One region of the Rummeliibacillus sp. SL167 genome, then DNA from elsewhere that is predicted to be linked to it. Evidence: riboswitches for the same ligand, from Rfam matches in the RefSeq annotation. Region 1 holds a riboswitch; each other region holds the start of a gene.
What was found. Region 1 has a riboswitch for lysine ahead of FEZ13_RS17520 (transporter substrate-binding domain-containing protein). Riboswitches for the same ligand answer to the same signal wherever they lie in the genome.

Region 1 (4,202 bases):
CGATTGCTTCGGACGGGCAGGATGTTGGTCACTCAGGTGTTGCCACAGGACGTGGCGTTCTTAACCTGAGTTCCTCTATTTCAATGGGGGATGAAGAAAACCCCCACTGATGGAGTTTCACTTTATCTTATTATAAGTAGATATTTTTACAAGGGCAACGTAAGACGAATACATATATTTATGTTAAAATCAGGATTTAAGGATTGTTTAAAAAGATATTCAATGACAGGCGTGTTGATTAGGCAGAAATTAGGAAATATTTTTGATATAATTCTTAAAAAAACATGTATTTTTCGTTTCATTTATGTAGATCTTCGCTGCGGCTTGCTCGACTCCCGCGGGAAAAGCGAATAGATGAGACCCCGCAGCGTAGAGATTAAGGAACGGAGTCTAAGGGCGCCACGTCCTGTGGCAACGACTCCGTGACCAACATCCTGTTGCCCCCAGCATTCGCCCGCAGGAAAGCGAGCAAGCCGTAGCGGAAATCAACGAATTCTCCCTATCTTTATGGATAAAATTGGATAATCAACACGCCTGATTCAATGATTTTCTATATTGATGGACATAAAAAACAATAACTTCGCTTTTAAAGAGATTAATGAGAGGAAGCAAATAATGGGAAATTTGGAATTTGTATTACGAGAATATATTATGGGTCGACCAGTTATTTCGATTGAACATGATGAGGAAGATCCAACTTTTGGCGTAATCATCGATGCACATAGAAAATTAGTATATGGTCATATAGAGTTATCTGATGATCAAAAACTTACATCTTTTATGGTTGATATGGAAGAAATCACAAACAACAATGATGTTTCATTGGAAGAATATGAAGAGCTAGAGCCTGATGAATTGATCGGTTGTGCAGAAGATTTTATTCAAGATTTTTGCCAAGAAAAACTGCATTTTAAAAAGATGACAGAATGGAATGGCGAATCTTATATGATCGTGTTTGAAGCAAAGGATGGCGCATTAAATTTATTTTTGCCTAATTCAGGTGCAACTATTGAGATCAATAAGCAAGGATTTATTATCTCAGCTGTCTTGTTTCAATCGTATTATCAATTATCTTATCCAGATATTCAAATTTCAGCACAAGATGCAAAAAATATATTATGCCAATATCCTCTAGTGGAACTAGGTATCTTCGAAAATAGCGGAGAGATGAAACTTGCATATTATCCGAAACGTGAATATGTAGCCGTTCGTGTTGATGGGCAAGTCGTAACAGCGGATGAGCTTTTGGATGAATTTGTCGCCGATGCGCATGCGTTTGAACAAGTCAATGTAACTGAATCTATAGAAAGTCTCTTAGGCGTTACCAATGATATGCATAAAATAGAAAACGGTGTAGGCACCTATTGGTATCCATCAGAGGATGAAAGGAATATGGAAGAAACTGAACCAACGATTAAGATGGAACAGATAGACGCGTTGCAACAAAATTATGAGTCAAATGTTGAATGGAAGGAATTAGAAGAGGAATTACCTTTAGAGCTTCTTGAAACAAAGGCGAAAATGTTCTTAGAAGCTGCAATAGGAAATATTCATGAAAAATATTTACTGGAAGAACAACTTCAAGATGGCGATGACTTTGAAGTTTTAACAGAAGAAGATTTAACGGAGGAAGAGCGCCGATTCTTTGAGGAACTTGAAATGATGGAAGAAGAAAACGAAGAGGATTTGGATGAAGATGATGAGGATAACAATTTCGAACCATTTACAACCTTTACATTCGTACGCCATTACAAAGGGATTCGCATAGAGGAATATACTATCTATGTGAATGTTGGTATTTATACTGGTGTTATTCGTGATTGTTCTATTATATTACCAGATGAAACACAACTACTAAATATGAAGATGGATCCTGTATTATCATTAGAACAAGCAGATGCCATATTTAAAGAACATTTGCAAATGAAACTTGCTCGCACGATCAATTATGATGAGGAGGATGAAGAAGTTACAGTATATGGATTAAATTATGTCATGGATTTCTCAGCAAATGGTGAAATTGAAAAAATCGATGCAACTACTGGTGAAATCCAGTATATTGAATCAGATATTTTAAAAGAAGGAAAATGATATAAACCTTCACTAATTTATAGCTCGAATTTATTAGAATACTACTAATCTTATGCTAATTTAATAGTGAGCGGTTGACAGAAAAGTGCTAGTCATGTAGACTGTCACTATTAATTGATAAATACAACCTCACTAGTATCGCGGTGAGGTAGAGGTGCAATATTTAATAGTTCTTAGTGGAGTTAGAGAAAGCGAGGAAACTAGGGAGAAGGAAATGTTGCCGAAGTTTGTAATAATCTCGATATTACATGCTGGGTCTGCAGTGAATAATTGCAGGACTGTCTCAATAAGTTGTCGAAGTTATTGAGTTGAGCTATCTCATGATGGGATAAAAGTGGAGGATTTAGGACTAGATATATTCTGGAGCCTGAGTTCAACTCAGGTTCCTTTTTTATAGTCTTTTTTTCTAAGGCACATAGGAGATTGTTTTTCAAAGGAGAGGGAAATATGAAAAAGACATGGGCATTATTGTCAGGTGTTTTATTAATGACCATCCTTGTGTTAGCAGGGTGTGGCTCGGATGATTCTAAAAAATCAGAATCATCGGATAGTGGGGATAGTAAAGGTACATTTGCAGTAGGCATGGAAGCGGGATATCCACCGTTTAACTGGACACAATCAGATGATTCAAATGGTGGTGTCGCCATTAAAGGAAATGCAGAATATGCAAATGGTTATGATGTACAAATCGCACAAAAAATTGCTGATGGATTAGGCAAGAAATTAGTGATCGTTAAAACAGAATGGGATGGTCTTGTACCTGCATTGACTTCAGGTAAAATTGATGCCATTATTGCTGGTATGTCACCAACTGCAGAACGTAAAAAAACCATTGATTTCTCAGATATTTACTATAAATCAAACCTAGTAATGGTTGTAAAAAAAGGTAGCAAGTTTGATGGTGCTACTTCAATCGCCGATTTCAAGGGGGCAAAGGTAACTGCTCAGTTAAATACATTCCATTACACAGTTATTGATCAAATTAAAGACGTTAAAAAACAAACAGCGATGGATAACTTCCCAGCAATGCGTGTAGCACTTGAGTCAGGCAAAATCGATGCTTACGTTTCGGAAAAACCTGAAGCAGTTTCAGCTACAGCAGCTAACGATAAATTCGCAATGGTTGAATTTGCGGATGATAAAGGCTTCAAAACTTCAGAAGAAGATACTGCAATCGCAGTCGGCTTACAAAAAGATAGCGATTTAACAGAAAAAATCAACAAAATTCTTAAAGGTATTTCAGAAGAAGACCGTCAACAAATTATGGATGATGCAATCAAAAATCAACCAGCAGCTAAATAGTTTTTAGACTTAAAGAGCTACCGATTGTGTGATTTATAGCAATTGGTAGTTCTTGTTATGCTTTAAGGAGGAGTAATAATGAGCTTAGAATGGTTTATCAATATCATTACAAATAACTGGCCGATGTTCTTACGAGGCGCTTGGATGACACTGGTTATTTCAACAATCGGGACTATTATTGGCGCATTAATCGGCTTGATTATTGGCGTCATTAATACAATTCCAAAGGGTAATGGTGGAGCTAAAAAATGGATTTTACAAACCATTAATGCGATTTTAACTGTTTATGTTGAGTTCTTTCGAGGAACACCTATGATCGTGCAAGCAATGGTTGTTTACTATGGTTCTGATTTATTGTTTGGCATTGACATGAACCGTACCTTTGCGGCTATTTTGATTGTATCGATCAACACAGGTGCTTATATGGCTGAAATCGTACGCGGTGGAATAATGAGTATTGAACAAGGTCAATTTGAAGCGGCACGGGCTATTGGTATGAATCATTGGCAAACAATGGTCCATGTAGTTTTACCACAGGTTTTGCGTAATATTTTACCTGCGACAGGTAACCAATATGTGATGAATATCAAAGATACATCTGTATTAAATGTAATCGGTGTAACAGAATTATTCTTCCAAACTAAATCGATTGCAGGGAATAACTTCCGTTACTTCGAATCATTCTTCGTAGCATGTATTATTTATTTAGTCATGACCATTATTGTTACGCAAATTTTGCGATTCTTTGAACGTAGACTCACAGGTGACGCGAACTATCAAATGTTAGATGATGCTGCACTGATTCGTGG
Region 2 (4,202 bases), on a different contig from region 1:
CATTTGTAAGTTACGATAAAAACAAGAATGTTATCATTCATTCTACTGAGCAACAGATGCTTTCTTCAGCCGAAGTGATCAATCAAAAAATCACCATGTTAAAATCGACATCCACTGCAGAAGAATTTGATCATAAATTAGCCTATGCACTAACTCAAAATAGAAGCAGTTTTAAGTCAGCGTCCTTAACGCCTATGCAATTTAAAATAACAAAGGAAGGAAAGGCTGAGCCTTTTAACCAATTTAAGAGTGAGATACCAAAACTTTCTTCTAGCTTTGCCAAGAAACTTTATCAACAAAAAAATGGAATCATACATGATAACGGGGTGACTTATGCCCTTTCTTTTCAAGTAGAACTAGATCAATCTGTATATGTCATTGCATTAAACGACCAAGAGTATTTAAAGCCTGTATATAGCTATAGAAATTTAATGATAGGTATTACGCTTTTTACGGTGCTAATCGCAAGCATCATCGGATTTATGTTGATCAGTAAAGTGACCAAACCAGTTATTTCTTTAAAAAAATTAATGGATAAGATATCTCAAGGAGATTTGCAAGCAAGGATAAAGATAGGTCAATCTAGTAAGGAAATCTATGCATTATCCACTGGGTTTAACCAGATGGCAGATCGACTTCAATCTTTAATGACTCATGTAGAATCGAGTGCAAAACAGGTAACGCAAACTTCTGATAGATTAAAAATCACTTCTTCAGAATCTAGACAGGCTATAGAACAAGTCTCCATAGCAATTGAAGAAGTAGCGAGTGGAACAGAAGTACAAGTTGAATCTGCGACACAAGCTTCAGGAAAAGTTTCTCATATCTCAACTAAAATGACTCATACTGGTCAATCTATTCATAGCGTCGAAAATTCAATAAATAGCGCATTACAAATAGCAAATTCAGGAAACCAGTTAGTGAATAATACGGTCGAGCAAATATCCTTAGTCGAAAAAACGGTTGAAAATACAGCTGAGATGCTGGAGTCATTACAGCTAAAATCAAAGGATATCGATCAAATTTTGAATTTAATAAGTGAAATATCCAGTCAAACCAATCTTCTATCATTAAATGCGGCAATTGAAGCTGCACGTGCAGGTGAACAGGGAAAAGGTTTTGCTGTTGTTGCACAAGAGGTTCGAAAACTCTCTGATCAATCAGAACAAGCAGTTATGCAAATAAAAGAAATAACCGATAAGATAAGAGAAGAAACAGATGATGTCGCGCTATCGATGAATCAAGGATTAAAAGTATTAAAAGAAGGCATTATAATGGTCAATCAAACCGAAGAATCTTTTGAAAACATTGTAAAAGCCGTTCAAAACGTCACGAACGAAACCAATGACGTTTCGTCTATCGTAGATAATGTAAGTGTAGAAACAAAGAATATGGTCGACCGAATGAAGGAAATCTCTTCGATTTCAGGACAATTCGCTGGAACAATGCAACAGATTTCAGCTGTCACTGAAGAACAATTAGCATCTATGGATAATGTCACAAATGAGGCACTTGCATTAAATCATTTGGCGAAGGGTCTGGAAGATATCATCAATGATTTTAAAGTATAAATATTTGAGATGTGTAAATATATTGATGTATTGATGCCTAAATTATTCTATGTTTTAGTGTGAGAAAAGGCGACATACGAAAATCCCCCATACAGGAATGAATGTATGGGGAATGTGTCATTTTTTATGAATATGGATAGGTTCGTTCCGTTAAGATTTTATAAAACAACTTCTTCTTTTTGATCTACTACTTTCAATACTTCTTGTAATGCACTCAATTCATCAGTGTTTAAAGGAAGAATCGGTAAGCGGACGCCGCCGACAGAAACTCCTTTTAAATTTAATGCTGCTTTAACAGGTGATGGATTTGGCGCTGCGAATAATCCTCTGAAAATAGGAAGAAGTCTACGGTGTTCCTGTGCTGCTTCTTTCAATTTTCCATTTTTAAAATTGTTCACCATTGCTTGCATTTCATTTCCAATGATATGGGATGCTACTGAAATAACACCTGCACCACCGATTGATAATATTGGTAAAGTTAAACCATCATCACCACTATATAGTGAGAAATCTTCTGGTGTCTGTTCAATGATTTGTGCCATCGCATCCAAATTCCCACTTGCTTCTTTAATGGCAACGATGTTAGGGATTTGTGAAAGACGAACGACTGTATCCACAGCCATATTGATAACACTTCTTCCAGGGATATTGTATAAAACAATTGGAAGTGTAGTTGCTGCAGCAATTGTTTTAAAGTGTTGGTATAAGCCTTCTTGAGAAGGTTTGTTGTAATATGGAACAACAAGCATGATTGCGTCAACACCAGCATCTTCAGCTTGTTTTGTTAATTCGATTGAAGCTTTTGTATTATTTGAGCCCGTTCCAGCAATGATTGGTACTTTTCCATTGACTACTTTTACGACAAATTTAAATAATTCTACTTTTTCTTCTGCGGATAAGGTAGGAGATTCTCCAGTTGTACCAGCAACTACAATTCCATCCGTACCGTTTGAGATTAAATGATGAATTAAATTTTCTGTAGCGGGAAAGTCAATTTCCCCGTTTTGATCAAATGGCGTCACCATGGCGGTTAAAACTTGTCCAAAATTCATTACTTCTCCACATCCTTCATGATTTTTTTTATCAACATAATAGAGGGAGAAGGGCAATTAGTAAGATAACGCAAAAAAGCAACAACGAGGCTACGTTGTTGCAGTAGAAACAAAATCATTTCTGTGCGTAGATAGCCCTCCATATAGTTTTCTACTACATGACAGTTCTGTATTTATTCAACAACAGAACCAGCTTTGAGAAGAATGAGATTCTCTCCACTTCGGCAAATTCCCCTTTCCACAATCATCGACGGATCCCATTATCCTCCAATTGTATACTGATGGTCTTTGCTCCTCTATCCTTACTTCAAAGAAATATTGAAATAAGTAAATATTTAAATTAAAGATATCTTAGCACTCCTTTAGAGTTTTTGCAATACCTTCATTGAAAATTTTAGAAAGTTAGATATTTGTATTAGAATGAATGCTGATCTAACCATAAATAATACGGAACACTGATGAAAGCTTTTTTAAAAGAAAGGGATTAGTAAAACACAACGTGAATGGATGAAGATATCGAAGTAATTTATAATTTTATAAGCACTAGTGTTGCATAAAAATGTTAGAAAATTCAAACTTTTTATTTTCAGGGTTTTACGGCCAAAAAGTTAAAGCTTTATCAAAATTGGTCCATCAATTTGGCTATTATTTACAATTATGCTTATGCAACAACGACGATTTTTATTGTTTAAGGTACAGCTTTTTCTTTAATTTTCCGAAGCCAAATATGTGCTGGCTTCCATAATGCTGCCCTCAAATAACGGCTGATTTGTAGAATTTTCCGTTCACTCTTTGTATCCATTTGAGCTAACACATTCAAGCAGAAAACAATTAGTGCCATAAATACTTGGCTGTCAATCGCATTTTCGCTTTGACCATAGAACTTTTTGATATTCAGATGTTGTTTTATCCATTTAAAAAATAATTCGATGGCCCAATGAGATTTGTACATTTCTGATATTTCTTCTGGCTCTAAATCAAAACGATTGGTGACCAGATGAGTACATTTCCTTTGGTATCTAGCACTTTTACTAAACAAAAATAGTTTTCAGCTCTATTTTAAGTAGTACCCATCAATACCATTTGGTCAGACAACACATCCGAATCCTCGGGTATTTTAAAGTCGTACACTTGTCGAATAACGGCATTTTTCCTTAGCCTGGAAAGAAATAGGCCTCATCGGTCATGCGATCAAATCGCTCGTAATCTAAATAACCACGGTCAAAACATACATGCAATCCCGATCGTCTACCATGACTTCTAGCTCATTCCAATCATGAACTTTCGCGGAAGTAAGTATAGCCTTTTCTGGATAAGATTCACCTTTTTCCATAAAGACAAGGCGTAAATGGAGTTTCACGCCTGTCTTGGTTTTACGAAATTGAGCCCATTTATGATTTGTTAAATGAAGTGGCAATGTGCTGGAATCAATAATTTTTAAGGGCATAGTTCTTTTCGAATAGTGAGTTTTTGTATGAATCTGTCCCATGCAAAGTTCCTTTTTTAGTGGATTTGGACGGGTGATCACTTGCTAAATCCATTATAAAGGAATTTTTTATGGTTAGAATTAAATAATTGA
Region 3 (4,202 bases), on a different contig from region 1:
TGCTTCTGCACCGTGTGTTGCTTGGAAGTTGATTAACAAGTGTTGCGTCACGAATAACCCTACTGGAATAATTCCAAGAAGAGAATGCAGACGACGCCAATAAAACTCTCGATCTTTCGACAAGACTGTTACCCCCCTTAATACTTGAAAGCAAGATGTCAATTTTTTGTCATGTAATTATCACTCGACATCTATTGACTGCTTGTTTCATAATGGTACAATATTATGACAAGTTTATTGTACTCTCATACCACAATAGCGTCAAGGCAACATGAACTTTTTTATGAGCTATTCTCGTTCATATTATTCTCGAAAAAAGCAATCATTCATGTCTAATGTGTATTAATTCTTTTACTGACATAATTTAGACAAAATATGAAAGAAGGATTTTCATGTCTACTCAACAAAAAAATGAAATAACACAATTTGGTTATGAGCTAATTCGTGATCATGTACTCTCTTCTATATTGGGGAAAAATGAAAAAGATATACTATATTGGTGTGGAAAAGAACTAGCTCGTCAATTTCCGCTCTATGATTTAGAAGAAGCAATCTCATTCTTTAAAGAAGCTGGTTGGGGAGATTTAACGATTGATAAGGTCTCAACTGATGAAGCTTTTTGTACTTTAACCGGAGATCCCGAAGTATTAAAATTTGATAGTCGCTGTTTTCAACTTGAGGCTGGATTTTTGGCGCAGAACCAACAAAAATACTGTGGCTTCCTAACAGAGTGCTACGAAGAAACGAAACCAAAACAAGCACAAGTTAAATTTCACATCAAATGGGATTTGAAGGATAGGATAGAAGGCTAGAGTGAACCTTTACCCAGGGAAATTTTCTTTCACTTGGGTTAGTTAGTTGGATCAATTCATCTTTTATAAGCGGTTAATTCTATACTTTACTAGTTATTTTAAAAGAAAACTTTCTGCTTGTTCATACACGATAGATTCATTCATCAAAAACTCCTACCAGAAAAAATGGAGAATACTGAAAAACTATAGAACCATGATTTTTATCACAGTTTTTTCAGTAGTCATCAAAATACTGGTAGGAGTTTTATTTACGTAATAAAGGACTCCACGCATACGTTCGTTCATATGAAAAGTCCTTTATGAACATATTGACGCTTACTCATTAATTGTAGTAGCCATCAGGTGAAAGTCATTTATTAATGTGGAATTTTTTCTTTGACGGATAAACCAAATTCGTCATGTAAAGCATTTGCTGCTTTTAACATATCTTCCTGCGGTACAACAACAGATACTTTGATTTCTGAAGTGCTGACCATTTTAACAGGAATCCCTTCACGATATAAGCGTTCGAACATCGATGCCGCAACACCTGGATTTGACACCATACCAGATCCGACGATTGAAACTTTTGACAGTTCCCCTTCATAGTCCACATGATGATAGCCCAATGTATCTTTGTGTTCAGATAAAACTTGTAATGTATCTTGAAGATTTTCTTTTTTTACTGAGAACGACACAGATGGTTCCGTTCCTTCAATAATCGTTTGGACAATAATATCGACATTGACATGATTTTTGGCTAATGTTGTAAAAATATTAGCTAATGAACTATTATATGCTTCCTTATAATATACCGTTAAACGAATAATATCCGATTCAAATGCAACACCACGTACAACCAAGCCTTTTTCCACTGTAATTTCCTCCTTCAAGATAGTACCTTCAACATCCTCATAACTCGAACGAACAGACATAGGAATATGATGATTCTTGGCTACCTCTACAGAGCGAGGATGTAGAACACCTGCTCCCAGATTCGCTAGTTCGAGCATTTCATCATAGGACATTTCCAGTAACTTTCTGGCGCCTTTAACATATCGAGGATCACTTGTATAAACACCATCAACATCTGTATAAATATCACAGCGTTCAGCATTTAGTGCTACTGCAAGTGCAACAGCAGTCGTATCTGAACCTCCGCGGCCTAATGTTGTAATATTTCCTTCATCATCAATACCTTGGAAACCAGCGACTACAGCAACCTTCCCCTTTTCCAAAGCATCTTTGACAGCCTTTGGTGCAATATTCTCGATTCTTGCATTGCTTGGCACATGCTCTGTCATAATACCGGCTTGCCAACCAGTAAATGACTGCGCCTCAATTCCTAATTTATGCAAAGCAATGGATAACAATGATATCGTTACTTGTTCTCCAGTTGTCAATAGTACATCCATTTCTCTTTTTGAAGGTGATTCAGAAATTTCATGAGCCATATCTACAAGTTGATCTGTCGTTTTCCCCATTGCAGATACAACTACGACAATGTCATGCCCGTTTTGTTTCTCACGCTGAATGCGTTTGGCAACATGCATAATTCTTTCTGTTGTTGCGACGGAAGTCCCGCCAAATTTTACCACTAAAATACTCATCAAAACGCTCCCCTACATAGTTGTATGTGGGCGACTTTCACAATGATTTCTAATGAAAAAAGAGCAGCCCTTTCACATGTGTGAAGAGCTGCTCTTAGCATGCACGTTCAAAAGAACATTCATGTGAGATAGCCCTCCAGAATCTATGTTGACTCTGACAATTCTACATTTCTTCAATGTAGAACCAGCAGCAAGATGGAATTAGCAATCTTGCAACTTCGGCGGCCTCCCCTTTCATCGACCTTCAAAGGATCTATTCATCCTCCAGTCGGGTACTCTTGAAACCCGCGCCTCTATCATCACTAAATCAGTGATTTTTAATTGGTGACACTACGATACCATATAAATCGCTATTTTTGCAATTATTTTTTCAAAAAAAAGTCAATGATTGCCTGAGCCAGTTTTTTAGGTACACCAGCTTCTTGTAATTCTTCAAACGTTGCTTCTTTAATCTTCTTGATCGAACCAAAGTGTTTTAATAGCTGTTGCTTTCTTTTTGGTCCGATTCCTGGAATTTCGTCTAAAATGGATGTAATCGCATTTTTTTCGTGCAGCTGCCTATGGAATGTGATCGCAAATCGGTGTACTTCATCTTGAACGCGTTGTAACAAATAAAAAGCTTCACTTGTTCGTTTTAGCGGAATGATTTCAGGCGGATTTCCATATAACAGTTGAGAAGTTTGATGCTTATCGTCTTTTGCTAATCCCGCAATTGGAATATCCAATCCAAGCTCATCCTCTAAAATTTCTCTTGCTACTTCCATCTGTCCCTTCCCTCCATCGGTTACGAGTAAGTCTGGAAGAGGGAGGCCTTCCTTTAAAACTCTTGAATAGCGGCGACGAATAACTTCGCGCATCGCTCCATAATCATCATGTGCATGGGCATTTTGAATTTTAAATTTACGATATTCTTTTTTACTCGGTTTACCATCAATAAAAACAACCATTGCCGAAACTGTATCCGCTCCAAAAATATGAGAATTGTCAAAAGCTTCGATACGTAGAGGAGTTGCAATATTCATCGCATCCCCCAATTGTTCGCAAGCACCTATTGTTCTTTGTTCTTGTCTCTCAAGCAATTGGAATTTCTCAGTAATAGCTATTTGAGCATTTTTTGATGCCAAATCGAGTAATTCCTTTTTCCTACCTCTTTGTGGCTTTAACACTTTAATATTCAATACTTGCTGTAACATATCACCATCTATTTCTTTTGGGATAAGAATTTCCTTAGGTTTTATATGTTCAGCTTTTTCATAAAATTGCCCGACATATGTTAAAAATTCATCCTCTGGTTCTCCATATGAAGGAAATAAAGAGACTGCACGTTCAATTAGTTTCCCTTGTCTAACAAAGAATACTTGTACACACATCCAGCCTTTATCTACCGCATAGCCAAAAACATCCCGATTGATAAAATCAGTTGTGGTGATCTTTTGTTTTTCCATTACAGCGTCAATATGGGCTATTTGATCTCGATATTCCTTTGCACGTTCAAAATCTAGTTTTTCTGAAGCATCCAACATTTTCTGATGCAATTCCTCTTTGACTGCCGTATATCCGCCATTCAAGAAATTCGTAATTTCTTGGACCATCTCATCATAAACCTGTTTATCAATATCTTTGACACATGGAGCTAAACATTGACCTAGATGATAATATAGACAAACACGATTCGGAAGTGAATAACATTTCCTTAAAGGGTATAGTCGATTAAGCAGTTTCCTGGTCTCATTTGCCGCATAGACATTCGGATAAGGACCAAAATATTTTCCTTTATCCCTTTTTACTTTGCGAACTGTGA
Region 4 (4,202 bases), on a different contig from region 1:
GATCAATTTGATGATTCAAAAATGAATCTACTTTTAATACATCTCCTGATAAGACTTTACCTTCCCTTACGATTTTTTCCTGAAGTGCTTTCAACCTTGGGATCTCCCTTCTTATTTTCACGTTTTTAAATCTACCTTGCTTTCAATGACCGGATTTCAAGAATTCACATGCTGCGAACCTGATAGGAAATACCCCGCAATTTTGCATCCTTCCCCTATCTTTCTTGACACGAGCCACTTCAGTTTTTAGATAGATAAAAAGCCCGAAGAACTCGTACATCCAATCATCTATGAGTGGAGCAAGTCCTTCGAGCTATACAGTCGAAAAGAACAATTTATAAACATTGCATTGCTTCTCATAGTCAGATCATTTACGGTGATCTGGTAGAAACTTGCAAGCCATATTCTTGCTATTATATGAGTAAATGATATTTAGTTTTAAATTGAGAATGTCCCAATTATAGCATGCTATTTATAAAATTCAATAAAACATTAAAATATAGAATAATTCTGATAATTGTAAAACCCGAATATTTACAGATATTGAAACGAAATTTCAGCTAATCTCCGAACATTTTAGAGGATAATCACACCAATTCTCTTATATGTTCCTCCTTCTCGCTTACTTCGCATCATTATCATACAATAAGTCGCCGTCTTTCGCTCCACAACTATCAAAATTAGTTATTCTTAAATGTTCGTATTTTTTGAGAAGAAAATGATTTATGAAATTGATTCGAAAAGAAAATCATTCGTATTTTTTAGCTCAAAAGCATTGTGAAACCGATTCTATAGACTATTTTTTTATCAGGCATGTTGATTATCCAATTTTATCCATAAAGTATTTATTCGCCCTTTGAGATAATTTATTTGCTCTCTCAAAGACTTTATTCGCTCTTTCCGCAGGACATTGGATTGTTTTTTTATCAAATATGTGCTACACAAAAGGAAAGAGCAAGCCGCAGCGAAGATCTATATAAATGGTCCGAAAAATGCAGGTTTTCTCAAAAATTACGCCACAGACGACCTAATTTTTGTCAAATCAACACGCGTGTTTTTTTATTATTCTTTCATATGGCGTTTAGCCGTCAAATCCGCATCCTCTAGACGGACTATCTTTGTTTTATGTTTCCATTTATAACCAAACCAAATAATCAGGAAGATCGGTAAACCAATATAGGATACGAAAATACCGTTCCAATCAAAGTGATCCCCTGTAAATGCTGTGTAATTTTGACCAAGTATAACAAACGCACAAACTACAAATGCAAAAATCGGACCAAATGGGAAGAATTTTGAGCGATACGGTAATTCAGATAAATCATGGCCCTGTGCTACAAATGCTTTACGGAATCGATAATGACTTGCTGCAATTCCCAACCATGCGATAAATCCGCACATGCCAGATGCATTTAACAGCCAAGTATATACAGTACCTGTACCGAACAAAGATGCTAAAAATGATAAGCAAGCAACTAGTATAGTCACAATAAGTGCTGCGATTGGTACACCGCGTCCATTTAATCGTTTAAAGATTTTAGGAGCCTTTCCTTCCATCGCCAACTCCCACAGTGTACGAGATGATGCATATAAGCCAGAGTTGCCGGCAGAAAGAATAGCCGTTAAAATAACTGCATTCATAATGGAAGCTGCAAAAGCGATCCCTGCGTTTTCGAATACTAATGTAAATGGACTGACAGTTACATCATCACTATTAGCTAGTCGTTGATCCGTATACGGAATCAATAATCCAATTGCCAAAATAGCTAGAATATAAAATAACAAGATACGCCAAAAAATCTGCTTCACAGCTTTTGGAATAGTTTCACCTGGATTTTTGGTTTCTCCTGCTGTAATACCTAATAATTCAGTACCTTGGAATGAGAATCCAGCAGCTAAAAAAATGCCGAATGTCGCAAAAAATCCACCGTGAAATGGTGCATCCCCTTTAAAGAAGTTCGTGAATCCGATCGGCGCTTTTCCCCCAAGAATACCGAAGATCATTAAAAAACTCACTATCAAGAAAATAATAACCGTTGCAACTTTAATAACCGCAAACCAATATTCACTTTCCCCATAGCTATTAACCGACAGATAATTCAACACAAAGATAACAAACAGAAATGCCGCACTCCAAATAAATGAAGGCATATTAGGAAACCAATATTTCATAACGATTGATATAGCAGACACTTCGGCTGCAATCGTAATCGCCCAGTTATACCAATAGTTCCAGCCTAGCGCAAATCCTAATGACGAGTCGATAAATTTTGAAGCATACGTACTAAACGATCCTGAAACGGGCATATACGCAGCCATTTCCCCAAGACTAGTCATCAAGAAAAATACCATAATACCGATTAGACCATATGCAAGTATTGCACCGCCTGGTCCAGCAACAGCAATTGAATTCCCACTTGCCAATAGCAAACCGGTTCCAATTGTTCCACCAAGAGAAATCATGGTAATATGACGACTTTTTAACCCTCTATTTAAGCTCTGTTGTTCACTAGAGCTTGTCTTTTTTGTACTCATAATTCTCCTCTTTCCGATTTATCACGAGAAAAGGTAGAGTAAAGTTAATTAAAAATGGTTCTATATCAAATATTTGAGATATCCTTGTTTCGATACCCAACATTTAGTATAGATCCTAAAAAAAATACCATCCAAGTAACTTGAGATGGTCACTAAAACTCCTACCAATCTTGATAAAGATAGCTCAACACATCATTTCAGATGTGACAGTTCTGCACCTTTCGGTAACAGCCCCAGCATAAACAATAAAAAGCTTGTCGACACTTCGGCAATATCCCCTTTTTAATCGAGTCTATAATGCTTTTTCATCTCGTCGATTATACTCATGGACATGGCAACCTCTACCTCACCTACTGGATGAGGCATGTAATATATAATTTTAATACGGCTCTTATTATAATACAGAGTATTTTTAATAACAAGACGTAAAATAACTGTTACTCTAATACATTTTAGACTTATAGTAAACAATTATTGATGCTGGAATATTGAAATCTACTATTTATTAATGATACGGTTATAAAGAAGTTTCTTTTCAGGGAGGCCGTACAATATTGACACAACTGACACCTAGACAAAGTAAAAAATTACATTGGAATCGGAATACTTGGATACTTGTACTTGGTATTATTTTCATATCATCTACTTTACGTTCCCCTCTAACATCAGTAGGTCCAATTATTACCTATATAAAACAAGGCCTAGATATTTCCAATGTACTAGCAGGTTTTATCACAACTATTCCACTACTAGCATTTGCACTGGTTTCACCATTTGCGCCAAAACTTGCAAGACGCTTTGGGTTTGAGAAAACCTTGCTATTTGCCATGATTATTTTGGCCTTCGGTATAGTTATACGCTCAATGGGGAACATTATTTTCTTATTATCAGGGACAGCACTCATCGGTATTGCCATTGCATTTGGTAATGTTCTGCTGCCAGCACTTATTAAGCTAAAATTCCCTTTACAAGTTGGATTGCTAACTTCCATCTTCACAGTAGCGATGAATATTTCAGCGAGTATTGCCGCAGGTGTTAGCTATCCAATCGCCAGTACAATTGTCGGTTGGAAAGGTGCGCTTGGCTTTTGGTTTATACTTACGATTATTGCTTTTTTCGTGTGGTTACCACAATTACGCCAACAAATAAATGTAAAAGAAGATCATAAGCATATGAGACCTAGCAAACCGATTTGGAAATATCCTTTGACATGGGCTATTACGCTATCAATGGGCTTACAATCCTTACTCTTCTACACAACTGCAGCTTGGATTCCAGCCATGTTAAAATCTCAAGGGATAAGTGCCCATCAAACAGGATGGATGTTCTCTATCATGCAATTTTCACAATTGCCTATGACATTTCTTATCCCTATATTAGCGGCGAGAAAATCAGATCAACGCTCATTAGTGGTGATGTTTAGTATCTTGTATATCATTGGTTTTTCAGGGATTTTGTTGAACCTAACTTCACTTACTGTTCTTTGGATGATTTTCATTGGTCTCGCAGGTGGCGCATCATTTGGACTAGCCATGATGTTTTTCTCTTTACGCGCTCGCAATGCATTCGAAGCCGCAGAGATTTCTGGTACAGCCCAATCTATCGGCTATCTATTAGCAGCAACAGGACCTGTACTTTATGGCTATATTCATGATTTATTTGAAAGT

Region 2: another riboswitch for lysine. It lies ahead of dapA (4-hydroxy-tetrahydrodipicolinate synthase); the one in region 1 lies ahead of FEZ13_RS17520 (transporter substrate-binding domain-containing protein).
Region 3: another riboswitch for lysine. It lies ahead of FEZ13_RS01085 (aspartate kinase); the one in region 1 lies ahead of FEZ13_RS17520 (transporter substrate-binding domain-containing protein).
Region 4: another riboswitch for lysine. It lies ahead of FEZ13_RS18485 (amino acid permease); the one in region 1 lies ahead of FEZ13_RS17520 (transporter substrate-binding domain-containing protein).

What each region holds. Positions count from the first base shown of each region.
Region 1 is NZ_VCBM01000005.1:103,157-107,358, reverse strand. Features, by position in the region: gene FEZ13_RS17525 (PepSY domain-containing protein) at 616-2,091, shown strand; lysine riboswitch at 2,233-2,415, shown strand; gene FEZ13_RS17520 (transporter substrate-binding domain-containing protein) at 2,539-3,393, shown strand; gene FEZ13_RS17515 (amino acid ABC transporter permease) at 3,472-4,202, shown strand, end outside.
Region 2 is NZ_VCBM01000002.1:317,384-321,585, forward strand. Features, by position in the region: gene FEZ13_RS12905 (methyl-accepting chemotaxis protein) at 1-1,571, shown strand, start outside; gene dapA (4-hydroxy-tetrahydrodipicolinate synthase) at 1,730-2,623, opposite strand; lysine riboswitch at 2,748-2,930, opposite strand; partial or broken gene FEZ13_RS12915 (IS4 family transposase) at 3,312-4,112, opposite strand.
Region 3 is NZ_VCBM01000001.1:270,123-274,324, reverse strand. Features, by position in the region: gene FEZ13_RS01095 (succinate dehydrogenase cytochrome b558 subunit) at 1-123, opposite strand, end outside; gene FEZ13_RS01090 (DUF2507 domain-containing protein) at 393-812, shown strand; gene FEZ13_RS01085 (aspartate kinase) at 1,169-2,401, opposite strand; lysine riboswitch at 2,523-2,705, opposite strand; gene uvrC (excinuclease ABC subunit UvrC) at 2,764-4,202, opposite strand, start outside.
Region 4 is NZ_VCBM01000006.1:97,254-101,455, reverse strand. Features, by position in the region: gene FEZ13_RS18490 (xanthine phosphoribosyltransferase) at 1-94, opposite strand, end outside; purine riboswitch at 340-441, opposite strand; gene FEZ13_RS18485 (amino acid permease) at 1,063-2,535, opposite strand; lysine riboswitch at 2,708-2,887, opposite strand; gene FEZ13_RS18480 (CynX/NimT family MFS transporter) at 3,090-4,202, shown strand, end outside.